DNA from 3 places in the Vreelandella sp. 2A-K22 genome. Region 3 is predicted to be linked to each of the others. Evidence: predicted binding sites of a transcription regulator. Region 3 holds the regulator's gene; each other region holds the start of a gene.
What was found. The regulator FNR, encoded in region 3, switches genes on or off when oxygen is low (the NO sensors DNR and NnrR bind a similar motif). The targets are predictions, from matches to a motif close to TTGATNTANATCAA.

Region 1 (5,937 bases), on a different contig from region 3:
CGTTACCCACTCGTTGTTGAGCGCTGGAACCGCAGTACTGAATGACCAATCACTCCACGGTTTTGAAGTCGTCAGCCAGTCCCTTAGCGGGGCGAGATAATCACCGGTATCCACCAGGCAGTTGCCGGGGTAAAGCGGTTCGCGATAACGGCAATTAATGTGAATCGGCCCGGGCATACGGCGTTGCTGATCAACAGCTTGATCAACAGTACTGAGTAGAAACGCTGCTTTTATCTCAGCATCCGGCGGCGGCAGGTCGTGGTGAACAATGGTGTGGCGGGAGAATATATCCCGCTGATCAATCGCCTGATTGCTGCCGTTACCCAGCAGTTCAATAGGGCGGTCGGCAGAGAGCACAATAAGCGGGACGCCGAGTAAATTTGCTTCCACCACCGTCGGGTAAAGGTTGGCCACGGCAGTGCCTGAGGTAGTGATAATAACGACCGGGCGCTGACTGCCCCGGGCAATGCCCAGCGCCATAAACCCCAGTCCACGCTCGTCAAAATGGCAGTGGCAGCGCAGCCCGGCATGCTCGCTGGCGGACATAGTCAAAGGCGATGAACGGGAGCCTGGCGCCAGGACTACATCGCGCACGCCTAAGCGGTAGAGTTCCTCCAGTATTAGTGCCGCCCATATATGATTAAAGGTGGCGTACTCTTCCATAAAACCACTCTTCACAAAACCGTCCGATGTCAGTGCTGTCATCTACGTTATCCCATCCCAAGCAGCGACATAATGTCAGCAATTTTCGTATCCAGTTCGTGCCACTCCTCGTCTGGCTGGGAGCCTGCCACAATGCCTGCACCGGCATAAAGACGAATCGCTTCTGGGCCGATATGGGCGCAGCGAATGGCCACCGACAGATCGCTGCTGGTGTGACTAATTCGCCCGAAAACGCCCGCATACCAACCGCGTCGATGGCGCTCATGTTGGCGAATAAATGCCAGCGCCGACTCGCGGGGAACGCCGCCTACCGCCGGGGTAGGCGGCAGCACTGCTAGCAACTGCTGGTCGGTGACGTCTCGGTGCAACTCGGCGTGAATCAGACGACGGATATGCTGCACCGAGCGCAGCTTAACAATATGCGCCTCGCCCATGTCCACTTGAGAAGAGAGCGACTCAAGCTGGGTCAAAAGCTGCTGATAGACACACTGGTTTTCCAGACTGTTTTTCTTATCGGCAAGCAGTTCATCGGCAAGCGCTTGATCTTGCTGGGCATCCCGCCCACGGCGAGTGGTACCCGCCAGCGCCTCGGTCATTAAATGCCGTCCTTCACGCTTGTAGAGCCGTTCCGGCGGGCAGCCGATAAAGGCTTCATGGGGAGTAAATTGGACGCCAAAGTGAAAACAGTCGGCGGCACCGGCCTGCCAGCGTGCTAGCAGCGCCCAAGGGCTGGGCGTTTCAGGTGTGGTTAGGCACGTCTCCCGTGAGAGCACCACCTTGGGTGTGTGACTCAGGTGATCAGGATGGGTGACCTGCTCTACCGACGCCGCCCACTCTTTCTGCACAGGATGGTCTTCACGCTGATAAACATGAGGCAGCCAACAAGGCAGCCGTTGCTCCTCTTCCAGCGCAGCCAAACAGGCACGAGCCTGGGCTATCTCGGCCTCTGGGCAGCAATCATCAAAGCGCAGATTGAGTGATAACATCACCCCCGCTTGCTGGCGCCTAAGCTCTATACGCGGCAGCAAAAAGTGGCAGCCCGGAAAGTGCTCCCACCCTGGCGTACCGGGGTCGAAGGCCATGCCCCCGAAGTAGTCCGGCTGCTCGCCACCACTATCGGCCAGTGTGGCAAGGTCGGCCTGCAGCGCGGCTAGCGAATCAAACGCCCTAACAACCCCTAGCGCAGCATACTCAACGGCGCCAGCATCACGGGATTGCCAATAGAGACGGGGATAAACGCTTTGCACGTTTAACCACCCCATCAGGTTACCGACCTGACAGGGCGTATTTAGGCGCATAAACCCTTTTTTATCCGTATGACGAAGCGCATCAAGCTGATGTTTGAGTGCTTCAATAGGGTGTGTAACGTGCATAATTCGCCTGTTAGACCCGCGTTTTCAATTAACTACCAGCGTACTTCAAGCCTAGCTTTTTTTTCATATAGGGCAGCACCCACCGATCGCCACCCAACCGCCCCGCATTGGCACCCGCCACCAGCAACAAGAAAGTCAGCGCAATCATCCATGGATTAGTGGACACCGTGCCTGCCATCAAAAACGACATGTTCATCACGATGGCGAAAAATGCAGCAAACGAGGTCAGCACACCAACGATCAAACCCAGGCCAACTAACACTTCTCCCAGCGGTATAATGAAATTAATGACATCCGCATTGGGCAACGCAAAATTCTCTAGAAAGGCGACATAATTAGGGTAAACCGCGCTTCCCTCGCGCATCACAGGGTTGGCGACAGCATTGCTTAAGAAGCCCTCGGCGTTAAAGCCACCGGTCATTTTACCGATGCCTAAGGTTAGCCAGGTGATGCCTAAATAGAGCCGTAGCAGTAACCAAACTACCGCCATATATTTGTTATGTCTAAATAAGTCGCCAATCATCGCGTAAACTCCTGGTGTAGGGTGACCAGCAGTGTGGGGGAAGACAGCGCCGCTAGTTTTGATATGGGTCTACTTTTTAGCACTTAATCATACATTGCCGAATGTTTATTAAATGAAAACGGTCAACAGGAATATCAACGGAATGGATCAAAATAGTAAGTGCCGCCACTACCAAGCCTGGGTATTAGCTGCTCGCCCCCGAACGCTACCGCTAGCCTGTGCTTCCATTCTGCTGGGCAGTGGGCTAGCCGCGAGTGTGGATGCTCTGAATATGGCAGTACTTGTACTTGCCCTGCTGACCGCTATTGCGCTTCAAGTGCTGTCTAATTTAGCCAACGACTACGGTGATGCCGCATCGGGTGCCGATGACGAACAGCGTATAGGGCCTGCAAGAGCGGTCTCTTCAGGTTTGCTTACCCCGGAAAAAATGCGCACGGGAATGATCATTGCGGCCACGGTTGCCGCGTTACTGGGGCTATTATTGCTGGTCGCCGCGTTTGGAAATCAGTGGGGGCAAATCCTCATCTTCATTCTCTTAGGGGCTGCGGCCCTGTTGGCAGCAGTGACCTATACCGTTGGTCTAGGTGGCCCCCCTTATGGCTACCGAGGGTTTGGGGACATTGCGGTCTTTATGTTTTTTGGTCTGCTTGGCGTATTGGGCACCTACTATCTACATGTACAGCAACTAGGCTGGCTGCCGTTTTTACCTGCTGCCGCCTGCGGTTTGCTGGCAACCGCCGTGCTCAATGTGAATAACGTGCGCGATATCGAAAGCGATGCGCGTAACGGCAAGATCACCGTGGCGGTGCGCCTTGGCCGCACTAAGGCGATTCGCTACCACTGGGCGCTGCTGGGATTGGCGCTGCTCCTTACCTTGAACTATTTAGTTGCGCTGCCGGTGTCGTGGGTGGGATGGAGCTGCCTGCTGGTGGTCAAGCCACTGACTGACGCAGCCAGAACGTTAAGCCATACCCGTGATGGCGAGATGCTAACCAATATGCTGAAGAAAACGGCCATTTCAACGCTGCTTTATAGCGTACTGCTCTCTATTGGCTTGGCATTGTTTTAAAGCCCCCAAAGCGGGGCAACCACCCCGCTGACAACCTGCTTCGTTTAGCCGTACACGCCTTACAGCACCACCTCATAACCTTCAAACTTTGGTGGGCCAAGATAAATACCTTCGGGTGACTTGGCATTGGCATGGGCCTTCCGGAACGCATCTGACTTAGTCCAGGCGCGGAAGGCTTCTTCCGACTCCCACACGCTGTGGGAGATAAACACGGTGTGATCTTCCTGGCTTTCACCCTGCAGCATCTTGAACTGTTTAAAGCCCGGCACTTCATCCAAGTGAGAGTCGCGGTTACGCCACACCTCTAAAAAATCCTCTTCGCGGCCTGGGGCAATCCGAAAACGGTTCATCGCGATATACATCGTTACTCTCCTACTAGTTTGTTCCTGCAGAGTTGATCCTGCTGGATTGATTACGCAAACGCTACCTTGATGGTAACGTCATGGCATAGTGACGAATAGCTCTCAACCGTCAGGTATCAGTATTATTAATGGCTAAGGCACCTATCCAGGTCGTTTGGTTCAAACGCGAGTACGCATTCATGATCACGCGCCGTTTGCTAACGCAGCCGCGGCGGGCCCCACGTTGCCCGTATTCGCCATTGAACCCGACCAAAGAAGCCAGCCAAGTGATTGTGGATAAACTCGCCAGCCAGCGATGCCCAAGCCAACGCACGAAAACAAAATATTGAAAAACCATAACGGCTAGACTCACTCCGCTCTCAACAAACCTGCACGATCTTACAATACGCTTATCAACTTTTCTCATACGCTTCCAGCATAGCAGCTAGCTTCAATGTTCTGCTGTAAGCCCATTAGCCATAACTAAAAAATTCACATTTTGGGAAAAAGTGATTGGCAATGATGAATAAATATTTAAACACCAAAAAAGTGCTCTCTGCTTCAAATACAGCAGAGTATCGGGTTCTGCTTCCGCTGCTATTGACGGCCATCTTTGCAATAGCACCTGTTAGCATGCTATTCGGCTTTACTGCTTACAAAGCAGACTGGAGCATTGTCGAAATTTTTCTCGTAAGCCTACTAGGCTTTTCTGGGAGCGGGCAGTTTGCCGCTCTACCTCTCTCTGAGTCTGGGGCCAGTTTTTTAACTATTGCTTTCGTTACCACTATGATCAATAGCCGATATTTTGCAATTTCGCTTTCATGCTCAAAAAAATTACCAAAAAACAAGCTGCTTAAGGTTTTTGCGTCCCATGCACTCGGCGACGAAGCGTACGCTATTGAGCAGGGACATAACCAAAGAGCCATGCTGATAATTCGCTTCACCATTTTCGGGTGCTGGATACTATTCGGGGTAACAGGTGGTATTGTAGCAGGGCTTTTTCCCAACCTTTTACCTGATGGGATTAATGCCAGCATACCTGCAAGCTTAGTGCTTCTTTTTCTTGCCATCTCGTATCTTAAAAATCGACCCTATAAAAGTGGCTTGATCACTGTTCCAAAGGCAATGCTAGGCTTTATCATAAGCGGATTTCTCTACTACACCCTTGGTGCTGTCTACTTTTGGATCCCATCTGTAGTTTTATTATCCGCTACCTATTATCTATTAAAGAGCAGGGACTGAGGGCATAATATGATGAATAATTTCTGGGTGATTATGGCTCTTTTATTAACAAGCCTCATGGTAAGAGTCCTGCCCTCTTTGATCATTGTCAACTTCGGAGAAAAGACTCAGAATCTGATCGATGAAGTACTACCTAGCTCTATTTTCATTTGCTTCATTACTTACATTGTGATGCCAGAAGTAACTAACGGGCTATCTCTATCCTTTTTGGCTTTTATTTCAGTAGTCATACTAGCCATCATATTAAAATTCGGTTTGATTTTTACCACATTCATCGCTACTACTTTATATTACGTATTGAGCTGAGAAGCTTGTAACATGAAAGTCTTTCAAAGGCAGAGTACATTGATTGCCAAAACGGCCAATCCGCTTTGCTTATCCACATATTCCGTTGCATGATTGCCCTGTCTTCAGCCAACAGCAGACAACTTACCGCCTATGCTAAATTCTTTTTTCAATACGCAGATAGAAAGATTCGAAGCCTTTTTCTCTGGCGTTGCTTTCGAACCTCACCGGCACGATACGTATGCTGTTGGCAGAACGCTGGCAGGGGTGCATTGTTTCAATTACCGAGGTGAAAAAAGGACTAGCTTGCCGGGCAATACCATTGTGATTCATCCAGATGAACTCCACGATGGTGAGGCGGGTACGAACGAAGGCTTCCACTACCGCATCATGTATATTGAACCACGCGTGCTTCAAACTGTGCTTGGTGGTCGCCCTTTA
Region 2 (5,937 bases), on a different contig from region 3:
CAACAGAATCTGATACCCCTGGCGCTGGTGGAAGCTCTCTTCCTTACATACGCGAATCATGGCGCGTGCATAGGGCCCGTAAGAGGTGCGCTGTAGCGGTACCTGATTGACGATGGCAGCGCCATCGACCAGCCAGCCGATCGTGCCCATATCCGCCCAGTTGAGCGTCGGGTAATTGAAGATGCTGGAGTACTTGGCGCGGCCATCGTGGAGTTTGTCGATCTCTTCGTCACGGTCGGCACCCAGGGTTTCCATAGAGCTATAGAGGTACAGGCCGTGACCTGCCTCATCCTGAATTTTGGCCATTAGCTGCAGCTTGCGCTTGAGGGTTGGTGCCCGTGTCAGCCAGTTGCCTTCCGGCAGCATGCCGACGATTTCTGAGTGGGCGTGTTGCGAGATCTGGCGGATCAAGGTCTTGCGGTAGGCGTCCGGCATCCAGTTCTTGGGTTCTATTTTAATTTCATCATTGATGCGCTCCTGGAACTGGCGTTCCTCAGGGCTCATCTCATCAAGCGTTTTGAGTTTGTTAGAACCGGTTTCAACGAGCTGCGCGTACATAGAGACCTCCGCGGCGTCGGCATATCAGGGAGTGTGGCTTATCTTTCCTAAAGTATAGTGACACGAAATATTTTATCAATAAGTATTTTTGTGTGTCACTTTAAGACTTTATGATAACGTATGAATCCAAGGCTATTGGTTTATAAAGGAAAAATCGCTAATTATAAATGATTCTTGATGTGCCGATTTTTCTAGCTAAAGTTGACTGTTTAGGCGCATAAAAGCCCCTTAAAGGAGTTTTTTAAAGGGCTTTGCCTGACAAGAGGGGGGTGGCGCTAAACGGCGGCTAGGCGCTAGAGAGGCTGAATCAGCGAAGATCTTTTACCCGCCTAGCCTTACCCATCGAGCGCATAACACTTTCTACCGGGCACACCTCGACCTGGGTGCTGATACCAATGTGCGTCTTGATGGCATGCTGGAGCTGTAGCGCGGCTTCTTCACAAGCTACGGGGTCGCGGGCGATGTCATGATGATTCGCCTCTACACGAACAAGCACCATGTCCATATTGCCTTGGCGGCTGACTTCGATCTCGTAGTGGGGAGAAAGCGACGCGATCTTGAGCAGTTGTTCTTCGATCTGGGTGGGGAACACATTCACCCCGCGAATGATCAGCATCTCGTCGCTGCGGCCAGTGATTTTGTCGATGCGTCGCATGGGGCGCGCGGTGCCCGGTAGTAGGCGGGTCAGGTCACGGGTGCGGTAGCGAATCACCGGTAGGCCTTCTTTGGTCAAGGTGGTGAACACCAGCTCGCCGTATTCACCGTCGGGTAGCACTTCACCGCTGACCGGGTCGATGATCTCGGGGTAGAAATGATCTTCCCAGATGGTCGGGCCATCTTTGGTCTCCAGGCACTCCATGCCTACGCCCGGGCCCATTACCTCAGAGAGACCGTAAATATCGAGGGCGTCGATGCCCAGGCGCTGCTCTAAGGCCGTGCGCATGCTGTCGGTCCAGGGTTCGGCACCGAAAATGCCGGTGCGAAGGGGCAGCGTGCGCGGGTCGATGCCCTGGCGATCCATCTCGTCCGCGATGTTGAGCATATACGAGGGGGTGACCATGATGATGTCCGGCTCGAAATCACGGATCAATTGAACCTGTTTCTCGGTCTGGCCACCCGACATGGGGATCACCGCGCAACCCAGGCGCTCGGCGCCGTAATGCGCGCCCAGCCCACCGGTGAACAGGCCGTAACCGTAGGCCACATGCACCTTGTCGTTGCGGCTGCCGCCAGCGGCGCGGATCGAGCGCGCCATCACATCAGACCACACATCAATATCGCTCTGGGTGTAGCCCACCACCGTCGGTTGCCCGGTGGTACCGCTGGAGGCATGGATGCGAACGATCTCGCTCATCGGCGTGGCCAACATGCCGAACGGGTAGTTGTCGCGCAAATCGGCCTTGGTGGTAAAAGGCAGTTTGGCGAGATCCGCCAGTGTCTGGATATCGTCGGGATGCACCCCAGCCTTGGCGAAAGACTGGCGGTAGAAGGGCACATTGTCGTAGGCGTGCTTCAGGCTCCACTTCAGGCGCTTGACCTGAGTGTCGCGCAGCTCGTCGACGCTGGCGGTTTCCAGGGGATCGAGAGTCGCGGTGTTGATACGCGTTGCGGGCTGATTCATCAGGGGGCTCCGATCAAGCTAGTTGTTATTGGACTAATTTCTAAATGCGCCATGGGCGATGAAATGGCTTTAGTAATGGGCTTATAAGCGCTCAATGATCAGCGCCTCTTTCATTGGTTATCTCCAGCGGCGGTGTCTTCCAGGCGGCGTACGCTGCCGCGAATTTTGTAGGAACGCCCGCGGAACAAGGCAACGGTATCGCCGTGCTGATTGCGCAACGTAATGTCGTAAATGCCGGTACGCCCGCGGCGGCTGCGCTCTTCGGCGGTGGCGGTGATCTCGTCGCCCAGCTGGCCGGGGCCGAGATAGTCGATACTGCAACCGGAAGCTACTGTGGCTTCGTCGTAGCTGTTGCAGGCAAACGCGAAGGCTGAGTCAGCCAGGGCAAACAGAAATCCGCCATGGCAGTTGCCGTGCCCCTGCACCATGTCCTGACGCACGGTCATGGTCAGTTCGGCGAAGCCGGGAGCCACGCGAGTAATGCGCATCCCCAGCCCTTGGCTGGCATGGTCGCGGGAAAACATTGCCGCGGCGCAGGCTTCCGCCAGTTGCTGCGGGGTCAGTTGGGAATCATGCATGGAAGCTTTCCTCGTATAGGGCTTCGAGCCGAGCAAACACCTGACGCTTGGCCCCAAGGTTCTCGACGATAGCCTCGATAACCAAACGGCTATCGGTCAAGGCATTAATGGCGCCTGTGCTGATGATGCTAATAGTGGCGGTAGAGAGAATGGCTGGCATATCACTCTCCCTTGAAGGTGGGGCGACGTTTTTCCATAAAAGCGCTAACGCCTTCGCGGTAATCTTCGCTGCGCCCAGCAAGGCGCTGAAGGTCGCGTTCCAGGTCGAGCTGTTCGTTGAAACTGTTATCGCTGCTGGCATGCAGGGCGCGCTTAATCAGCGCTAGGCCATGGGTTGGTTGAGTGGCCAGGTGGCGAGCCATGCTCATGGCTTCTTCTTGAAGCGCCTCATCGTCGACGCAGCGCCAGATCATGCCCCACTGTTCGGCGGTCTCGGCGGGGAGCTTGTCGCCCAGCATCGCCAGGCCCTTGGCGCGAGCCATGCCCACTAAATTAGGCAATGTCCAGGTACCGCCAGAGTCTGGAATCAAACCGATCTTACAGAAGGCCTGAATAAAGCTTGCCGAGCGCGCGGCCAATACGATGTCGCAGGCCAGGGCGATGTTGGCACCGGCACCTGCGGCCACGCCGTTCACCGCACAAATGGTCGGGAACGGCATGTCTTTAAGGGCGCGCAGCATGGGGTTGTAACGTTTCTCAAGCGACTCGCCGAGGTCGGGGGCTTCTGCGCCGGGCGCGACGCTACGGTCGGAAAGATCCTGGCCGGCGCAGAAGCCTCGACCGCTGCCGGTCAGCAGCAAAGCGCGAACGCTTGAGTCTTGGCGCACGGCTTTTAGCACCTTGCGCATCTCGGCATGCATTTCGGTATTGAAGCTGTTCAAGCTTTCGGGGCGGTTCAGCGTGATGCAGGCGACGCCGTCTTCCACGCTGTAAAGCAGGGGCGCTTGGCTCATGGGTAATGTCCTTGTGTCAGTGCCCTTGAAAAGTGGCAGGTCGTTTTTATTGGAAGGCGCATGCCCTTTTCGCGGTCGGCGGTGCCCGCCAGTGACCGTTCGGCCTGTGATCCACAGGATGAATCTCTGCCGAGTATAGATTTATTTTGATACACATCAATATTATATGGGTGATTATAATGTGTCGCTTATTGGTGTTGTTGGTAGTTTGTTATTTATTAACAATAACTTGTGTGACTTTTTTGCGAATATAAGATAATTGTTAGACGATGGTATAAAAAAACCAAGGTCGTCTAAGAACTGACTTATAGCCAGGGTAAATCGAGTTTTTAGATAGCGATGTTCCAATTCCTAAGTAGTCGGTGACAGGTAAAGTGTTTGATGTTTTGTTACGTAAAATATAATCTTTGTTTATATGACGTATCGAAAAGAGAGTGAGCACAGGAGCGCCCCATGACGCAATCAGCGCAGCAAAGGCGTGATAACCCTAGGTGGCTACACAACTGATGAGGCAGGGGCCGAACAGTTCGAAGAGCGGGCGATGGGGGCAGCACCCCACACGGCCAATCAAACTAACGGAGAGTGTTATGCCTTACTATCGACTTGAAGGGGTGACGCCGGTGGTACACCCGACCGCCTATGTCCATCCTACTGCGGTGTTAATTGGCGACGTAATCGTGGGCCCCAACTGTTATGTAGGCCCCGGCGCGGTGATGCGTGGTGATTTCGGGCGGCTGGTGCTGGAAGAGGGATCTAACCTTCAGGATACCTGTGTGATGCACGGCTTCCCAGGCTGCGTCACCAAGGTTGAGAAGGATGGCCATATCGGCCATGGCGCGGTACTGCATGGCTGCGTGATTGGGCGTGATGCCATGGTCGGCATGAATGCCGTGGTGATGGACGGCGCCAACATTGCCGAACGATCTATCGTTGCGGCGGCAGCGTTCGTTAAGGCGGGCTTCGAGTGTGAGCCCCAGTCACTTGTGATGGGGGCACCCGCAAAGGTTAAGCGCGCGCTGAGTGATGAAGAGTTCGACTGGAAACAGCAGGGTACCCAGGAGTATCAGCGCTTAGTGGGCCGTTGTCGGGACAGCCTGGAGCCCTGTGAACCGCTGGCAGAACTCGATGCTGACCGTCCAACCTTGCTGGCTGGTGATACTCAGCCCAAGCAGCAGACCTTAGCATAGCGTGGCAAGGCGATGCTGTTGGTATGGCTCGCTATCACAACCACATCACTCCCCCCTGGCGGGCCATCCCCCAACCCCAGCCATGGGTCGATGGCCCCAGGAGGCCTTTGTGATCGCCCCTGAAGGTGAAGAGATTCATTGTCACGAACACGGCCGGATCAACGTCTAGTTCCTCTGGGGCCGCTACGCTGCACTAGACGACACCGCTAGCTGCTGTGCGTGCGTCCTGGGCGGCAGCCCCAGGTTCAGGCAGAGGCACCGCAGCCCCATAACCCCCCCCTTGAGAGCCAAGTCTCAGACCTGAGTCGGTCGGAAAATCCGGGTGCCGCCACGTTCAATGTTGACCAAATTCGAAGAGGCAAAGTGTTTCAAGACCATACGCGACTGTCGCAACTTGGGGCACCGATTGTCGCTTGCTGGCCAAGCATCTAAAAAACTCGGGCAAGCAAATCACTTCAACCACATGAATAAAAAGAAGTTGTTGATAGTCGGCGCGGTCAATGCAAGTTGAATGGCACTGGCACATACCTTCGATGTTCGCCCGCGAAGACAACTGCAGACGAACATCACGACAACAATAATGCGTGGAGAACTCTCCGTGATGAGACATGCACTTCCCTCAGGGCTCTGTAGCCTAGCCCTGCTGCTGCCTACTGGCATCGTCTTGGCCTCTGCTGGCAGCGAGGCCGTCGACAGGTACTGTTCAGGCTGCCACCAGACCCAAAGTGGCCCCCAGAGCTGGAGCCGCATTAGTGCACAGCGCAAGACCCCGGAAGGTTGGGACATGACGATCGCGCGCATGCAGACCATGCACGGCCTGGAGCTGCCCCTGGAGGCGCGCCGGGATATCGTCAAGTTCCTCGCCGATACCCGCGGCCTGGCCCCTGAGGAGAGCGCGCCCCAACGTGAGCTGATCGAGCGACGCCTCAACCGTATCGAGTCTTTCGATCATCCCAGCTACCAGGAGATGTGTGCCCGCTGTCATACTGGCGGCCGCGCCCAACTGCAGCGCCGTCCCCAGGAAGAGTGGGAGAGACTGG
Region 3 (5,937 bases):
CAGCATGCGTCATCCGGCGCGCATGGGAGGCCTGCTGCTCAGCTACAACACAGGCCGCATTGTTAGCTATATGAGCGCAGGCGCGCTGGTGGCACTGCTAGGCACGCTGTTTTCCCTTTCTGCTACGGCACGCCTGCTACTCCAGGTATTTGCCGCACTGATGCTGATCTTAATGGCACTGTATATCGCCAACTGGTGGAAAGGGCTGCTCAAAGTGGAGGCCGTTGGCCGGCGACTATGGCGCTTTATCGAACCCGTGGGGCGTCGCTTGATGCCCGTAGTGCATATTCCCCAAGCCTTCGCCCTGGGAGCGCTCTGGGGCTGGCTCCCCTGCGGGTTGGTCTACTCCATGTTGGCCTGGAGCTTAGCGATTGCCGACCCGCTTCAGGGCGCTCTACTCATGGGCGCCTTTGGGCTTGGCACCCTACCTGCGCTGCTTGCCACTGGCCTGGCTGCCCGCCAGCTCAGCCATTTGATACGTCACCCCGCGACCCGCAGCGTGGCAGCGCTGACAATTATCGCTTTTGCACTGTGGCAACTGTGGACGCTTTCGGTACACAACCTCTAATAGCATGACGTGGCTCAACATTTACCTCCTAACCACGGGTTAGGCTAGCGGCATTTCCTAACGTCGGAGCGCCCCTTCATGCCCGTTCATACCCCTGCTGCCTTGCCTCTTGCACCCGCTGCTGCCGCAGCCCCTATGCAGCCGGTGTGGGACGAAGCGTTACTGAGTCGCTACGACACCAACGGCCCACGCTACACCTCCTACCCCACGGCGCTGTCGTTTCACGACCAATTTACCCCTGGCGACCTGACCCAGGCATTGGAGCGTAGCAATGCCAGTAAGCGTCCGCTCTCTCTGTACGTTCATGTGCCCTTCTGCCGCAAGATCTGCTTCTACTGCGCGTGTAATAAAATCGCTACCAAAAACACTGCCCTTGCCGAGCCCTATATAGCCCGGCTTGACCGTGAAATGGTGCTGACCGCACGCCACTTGGATACATCACGACCGGTGGAGCAGTTGCATTGGGGCGGCGGCACGCCGACATTTCTCAGTTTGAACCAGATGGGCGACCTGATTGATCGACTGGATGCACGTTTTGGTCTTTCATCGTCTGCTGATCGCGATTACGCAATTGAAATAGATCCTCGCGAAGCGGATGTGTTTACGCTGCGCCATCTCGAATCCCTCGGCTTTAATCGCATCAGCCTGGGCGTGCAGGATTTAAGCCCGCTGGTGCAGAAAGCGATTAACCGTATTCAGCCTCGGGTACTTACCGAAACGCTGATGGAGGAGGCGCATCGCCTGGGCTTTCGCTCGCTCAATCTCGACCTAATTTATGGCTTGCCATTTCAGACTGAAAAGAGCTTTGCCAACACCCTACGCCAGGTGATCGAGCTCAACCCGGCGCGCCTTTCTGTGTTTAATTACGCGCATATGCCCGAGCGTTTTGCCCCGCAGCGGCGCATTAATGTCGATGACTTGCCAGGCGGAGAAGAGAAGCTAGCGATTCTGCGCACCACCATCGAAATGCTCACCGCAGCTGGCTATGTGCATATCGGTATGGATCACTTTGCCCGCCCTGACGATAGCCTGGCTATTGCCCAGCGCGAAGGCTCGCTGCAGCGCAACTTCCAGGGCTACTCCAGCCATGCTCAGTGCGACTTAATCGGGCTTGGCGTATCGGCGATTTCGCGCATTGATGACGTCTATGCGCAGAACCCGAGCGATCTGGCAAGCTACGAAGCGACGCTGGATCAGGGGCAGCTTGCCACCGTGCGTGGCATACGCTTAAGTGATGACGACCTGATCCGGCGGGACGTGATTGAGCGGCTGATGTGCGATATGGGCATTGACCTGGCCGCCGTTAGTCAACGCTGGAACATCGATGCCCCCCGCTACTTTGCGCCAGCGCTTGAGCGCCTGCAGAGCGCCGAACAGGATGGCCTGCTGACCCGCCGCGGTGATCAGCTTAACGCCACGCCGACGGGGCGGCTGCTGATTCGCCATATAGCAATGGCGTTTGATACCCATCTTTCCGGGCAAACGGGACAACAGTATTCTAAGATTGTTTAATCACCTTATTGCAGGCATGCTAAAGCGACTATAATAAGTAAGGATTTTCTAATTGATAAGCGGGACCCTCTCAAGGAGCAAAGCATGTTGGAACCCATGAGCCGTCGGCGCTCGCTACTCCATGAAGCTCGCTGCCAAACCTGCAGTTTGAGCTCACTGTGCCTGCCACTTGCCCTTGAGCTGGACGACGTGGGGCAGTTCGACGCCATTATTCGTCGTCGCGCGCCGCTGAAAAAAGGCGAACCGCTGTTTCGTCAGGGCGACACCTTTACCAGCGTTTACGCAGTCCGTTCGGGCAGTTTGAAACAGATCACCGCCGAAGGTAACGGCAGCGAGCAGTTGACCAATTTCTACCTGCCCAGTGAATTGGTGGGGTTGGATGGCATTGACGAAGAGCATTACCCCGGTAGCGTTATCGCCCTGGAAACGACCACCGTCTGCGAGATTCCTTTTGACCGCCTGGACTTACTCTCGGAGGAGCTACCCGAACTGCGTGGCCAGCTTTATCGTAGCATGAGCAAAGAGTTGCGCGATGACCGGCGTATGATGCGGCTACTTTCGCGTAAAACCGCCGATCAGCGGCTAGCAAGTTTTTTGATTACCCTCTCGGATCGTTTTCGTCGCCGGGGCTACTCGCCTTACAGCTTTCGCCTCTCAATGCCCAGGGCTGATATCGGCAACTACCTGGGCTTAGCGGTGGAAACGGTCAGCCGCATACTAAGCCGCTTTCAGCAGCAGAGCGTGGTGGCGGTCTCCGGGCGAGAGGTCAACATTCTCGATATGCCGCGCTTGATTACCCTCGCCGAAGAGGAAGAGCAAACAGTTAGCTGACGTTAAAGGCTTGGATACGCCCCGCCAGTAGCTCTGCTTGCTTGGCCTCAAGGCCTTCAAAATCGAACAGGCTGCGGTCGGCCAACTGGGAAGGGGCAATGTTGGTGACAGCCTTGAACATGCTCTCCAGGCGGCCAGGAAACTTTTTGTCCCACTCGGCGAGCATCTCTTTGACCACCTGACGCTGCATATTAGGCTGTGAACCGCACAGGTTGCAGGGAATAATCGGAAACGCCATCAGCCGCGAAAACTCGGCGATATCAGCCTCTTTGCAGTAGGCCAACGGCCGAATAACGATATTCTTCCCATCATCGGATAGCAGCTTTGGCGGCATCGCTTTCAGGTTGCCGCCAAAGAACATATTGAGAAACAGTGTTTCGAGAATATCTTCCCGGTGATGGCCCAGGGCTATCTTATTGGCGCCAATCTCTTCGGCAAAGCCATACAACGAGCCGCGCCGCAGCCGTGAACAAAGCGCGCAGGTGGTTTTACCTTCCGGGGTTTTCTCTTTTACCACCGAGTAAGTATCGCGCTCGACAATGTGGTACTCCACGCCCTGCTTATCCAGATACGCAGGCAATACGTGCTCGGGAAAACCCGGCTGTTTTTGATCCAGATTGACCGCTACCAGCGAAAAATTGACCGGCGCATTGCGCTGCAAATTGCGCAAAATCTCCAGCATCGTGTAGCTGTCCTTTCCACCGGAGAGGCAGACCATTACGCGATCACCTTCATTGATCATTTGATAATCAATGATCGCATTGCCCACTTCTCGGCGCAGACGCTTTTGCAGCTTGTTAAATTCACGCTTCTGCTTCGCATCAGCCAGCTCAGGCTGGTCGTGCTCAGCGTCAGCTGGGGTGGCTCCAACCGTATCAAGGTGAGCAGGATCAAAGTGATCAAGAGTTTGCATGGTATAAGCACTGCCGAGGGTAGAAGGCGTGAGAGAAAAAAGTAATAACTATTCTAACAACACTCACCGCCTGACCCAACTAATCAGACGTAGCCACACAAGATATCGCAATTGGAAGTGACTATTTTGACCGCTGCACCATACCTCGGTGCGAGGGCAGCTTGGAGCGAGGGTCTTTTGTCATGGATGACAAAAGTAGCGCCCAGGGAGGGGTTCACAGCGCCCTCGCGGAAAGCTGTCCTCGCCACGACGAAAGAGACTACTATGCCACCTGCGCCATAATACGCTGCAGGCGCATATACAGCAGTGCGCTGGCGGTGGCCTCTCCAAGCACACTCTGCATGCCCATGACGGGTACTTGCCAGCATGCCAACGCCTGGGCGAAGCTGCTGGGCGCTTCGACCTCCGGGTGCAAACGGCGCAGTTGGCGCTGATGCAGTTTTGCCACATCGACCTGGGCGTTGGGCAGGGCAAAATTCAGCCGCTTACTGAGTAGTGCATTCAATGCTCCAATGCGCTTCTCTAACTGCCAGCCAACGATGGGCCGATTGCCGATAAATTCTACTAGCGCGCTCAAGTTATCACTATTTGGTGGCAGTATCTCCCCCGCCTCGCACAGCAAGTGATGACGGCGCAGCGTTGCGCTCTCGGGCTGCTTTGCGCTACCAAGGGTGATCACAAAAGCACGACTGGTATGCACCTGCTGATGGCTCAGCACCACTGCCGCCACGCTGATCACAGGTGATGATTGCGTGGGCGTTGCTGTGCAGGCGAGCGCCACCAGCTCTTCGCCCATATAGGGCTGAAACAGCCAGGCATAGGGGGAATCTGCACAACGACGCCGGTCACTTTCACGCCTTAACAAGGTGCGCAGCGAGCCGCTAAATAGCGTCACATGTCGATCTAACAGCCGCATTCCGCTCACGAATACTCCAAATGGTAACGGTGGGAAAGCCGCTGCTTAAAGTCTTTGACAATATGCATCGCTTCGCGCAGTAGGTCGCGCTCCAGGGAAGAGAGGTTCTGCACCACGACACGGTTAGCGCGTCTGCTGCTTTGGGCGTTAGTTTCTTTCGCATCCGCAGAAGTTTCCAGCGTACTTAGCTGCTGCTTGAGGCGCAGCTCAGAAAAGAGCGCCAACGCTTCGCCCAGGTCATCGGCAAAACGGCGATCCAACCGGCCGTCAGTAACCAGGGCATCCAAGCGATCAAACGTCGAGGTGGCTTTGATGCGCCGCTCAAGCGCCATGGTGCGGACACCGTGCACGATAGGGAAAATACCGCCTTTCTTGATATCGATACCGTGCTGAGGCTTTTTCAGCGAACCAAACAGCGTCAGCGGCGTCGAAAAGCGCAGCGCCGTGCGGGCAAAATAGGAAAGCAGCAGCTCATCGCCCGAGCAGCGTTCAAACAGCTCATCGCGCACGCTCTCAAGCAAGCTCGGGTTGCCCGCCACGCCATGAGCATCGAGCATAATGGCCAGCTTCATCAGGCTATCGCCATCACGCTCCCTGGCCCACTTGGCAATATTACCTTTCCATTGGGATACCGTGGCCACCCACTCGGGGTTAGACACCATAATGTTGCCGGGGCACGGCGGGTAACCAAGCTGAATCAGGGTATCGGTGAGCGTTTGCATATGGCTGGCAAGATCAGGCCACTGGGTTTCATCGGCAAGAATCAAGCCGTTATCCTGATCCGTTTTTAGAATCTGCTCACCGCGCCCTTCGCTGCCCATCACCATCATGCAGCTCTGCTCGTGATAGCGCTTATCGACAGTGAACTCCCAGGCCTTGCTAATAATACGGCCGTTTAGTGCCGCAAGCAGATCCATCGCAAAGCGCAGCTTAACGCCCTGGGCCATCAGCGCTTTGACCAGCTCCGGGGTGCGCTGACTGGCAGCCGAAAGCGCCTCTAAGTTGGTCGCCTGCTCGATCTGCAGGCTCACCACATAGCTGCGGCTTGAGAAGTAGCTAAGCACGTCGGTGAGCTCTACAACGCCTTTCAAGACGTTTTGCTCCATCACTACCACCCGCGCCACTTTATGGCGGGTCATCAGCACCAATACTTCAAATAAGTACTGATCCGGTGCGACGGTCACCAAGTTAAAATGG

Region 1: ACW17M_RS13710 (1,4-dihydroxy-2-naphthoate polyprenyltransferase) is a predicted target of FNR. The motif match lies at 2,618-2,631, and genes of this name have one in related genera.
Region 2: paaG (2-(1,2-epoxy-1,2-dihydrophenyl)acetyl-CoA isomerase PaaG) is a predicted target of FNR. The motif match lies at 3,857-3,870, and genes of this name have one in related genera.

The regions. Positions count from the first base shown of each region.
Region 1 covers NZ_JBSUGC010000009.1:117,912-123,848, reverse strand. The annotation lists gene menD (2-succinyl-5-enolpyruvyl-6-hydroxy-3-cyclohexene-1-carboxylic-acid synthase) at 1-705, opposite strand, end outside; gene ACW17M_RS13720 (isochorismate synthase) at 711-2,036, opposite strand; gene ACW17M_RS13715 (DoxX family protein) at 2,065-2,559, opposite strand; gene ACW17M_RS13710 (1,4-dihydroxy-2-naphthoate polyprenyltransferase) at 2,702-3,628, shown strand; gene ACW17M_RS13705 (antibiotic biosynthesis monooxygenase family protein) at 3,688-3,990, opposite strand; gene ACW17M_RS13700 (AzlC family ABC transporter permease) at 4,489-5,211, shown strand; gene ACW17M_RS13695 (helix-turn-helix domain-containing protein) at 5,650-5,937, shown strand, end outside.
Region 2 covers NZ_JBSUGC010000010.1:80,608-86,544, forward strand. The annotation lists gene paaA (1,2-phenylacetyl-CoA epoxidase subunit PaaA) at 1-558, opposite strand, end outside; gene paaK (phenylacetate--CoA ligase PaaK) at 866-2,179, opposite strand; gene paaI (hydroxyphenylacetyl-CoA thioesterase PaaI) at 2,290-2,757, opposite strand; gene ACW17M_RS14655 (3-hydroxyacyl-CoA dehydrogenase NAD-binding domain-containing protein) at 2,750-2,917, opposite strand; gene paaG (2-(1,2-epoxy-1,2-dihydrophenyl)acetyl-CoA isomerase PaaG) at 2,919-3,710, opposite strand; gene paaY (phenylacetic acid degradation protein PaaY) at 4,298-4,897, shown strand; gene peaA (quinohemoprotein amine dehydrogenase subunit alpha) at 5,499-5,937, shown strand, end outside.
Region 3 covers NZ_JBSUGC010000025.1:17,937-23,873, reverse strand. The annotation lists gene ACW17M_RS23260 (sulfite exporter TauE/SafE family protein) at 1-568, shown strand, start outside; gene hemN (oxygen-independent coproporphyrinogen III oxidase) at 647-2,080, shown strand; gene fnr (fumarate/nitrate reduction transcriptional regulator Fnr) at 2,165-2,911, shown strand; gene ttcA (tRNA 2-thiocytidine(32) synthetase TtcA) at 2,904-3,824, opposite strand; gene ACW17M_RS23240 (3'-5' exonuclease family protein) at 4,087-4,740, opposite strand; gene ACW17M_RS23235 (DUF294 nucleotidyltransferase-like domain-containing protein) at 4,746-5,937, opposite strand, start outside.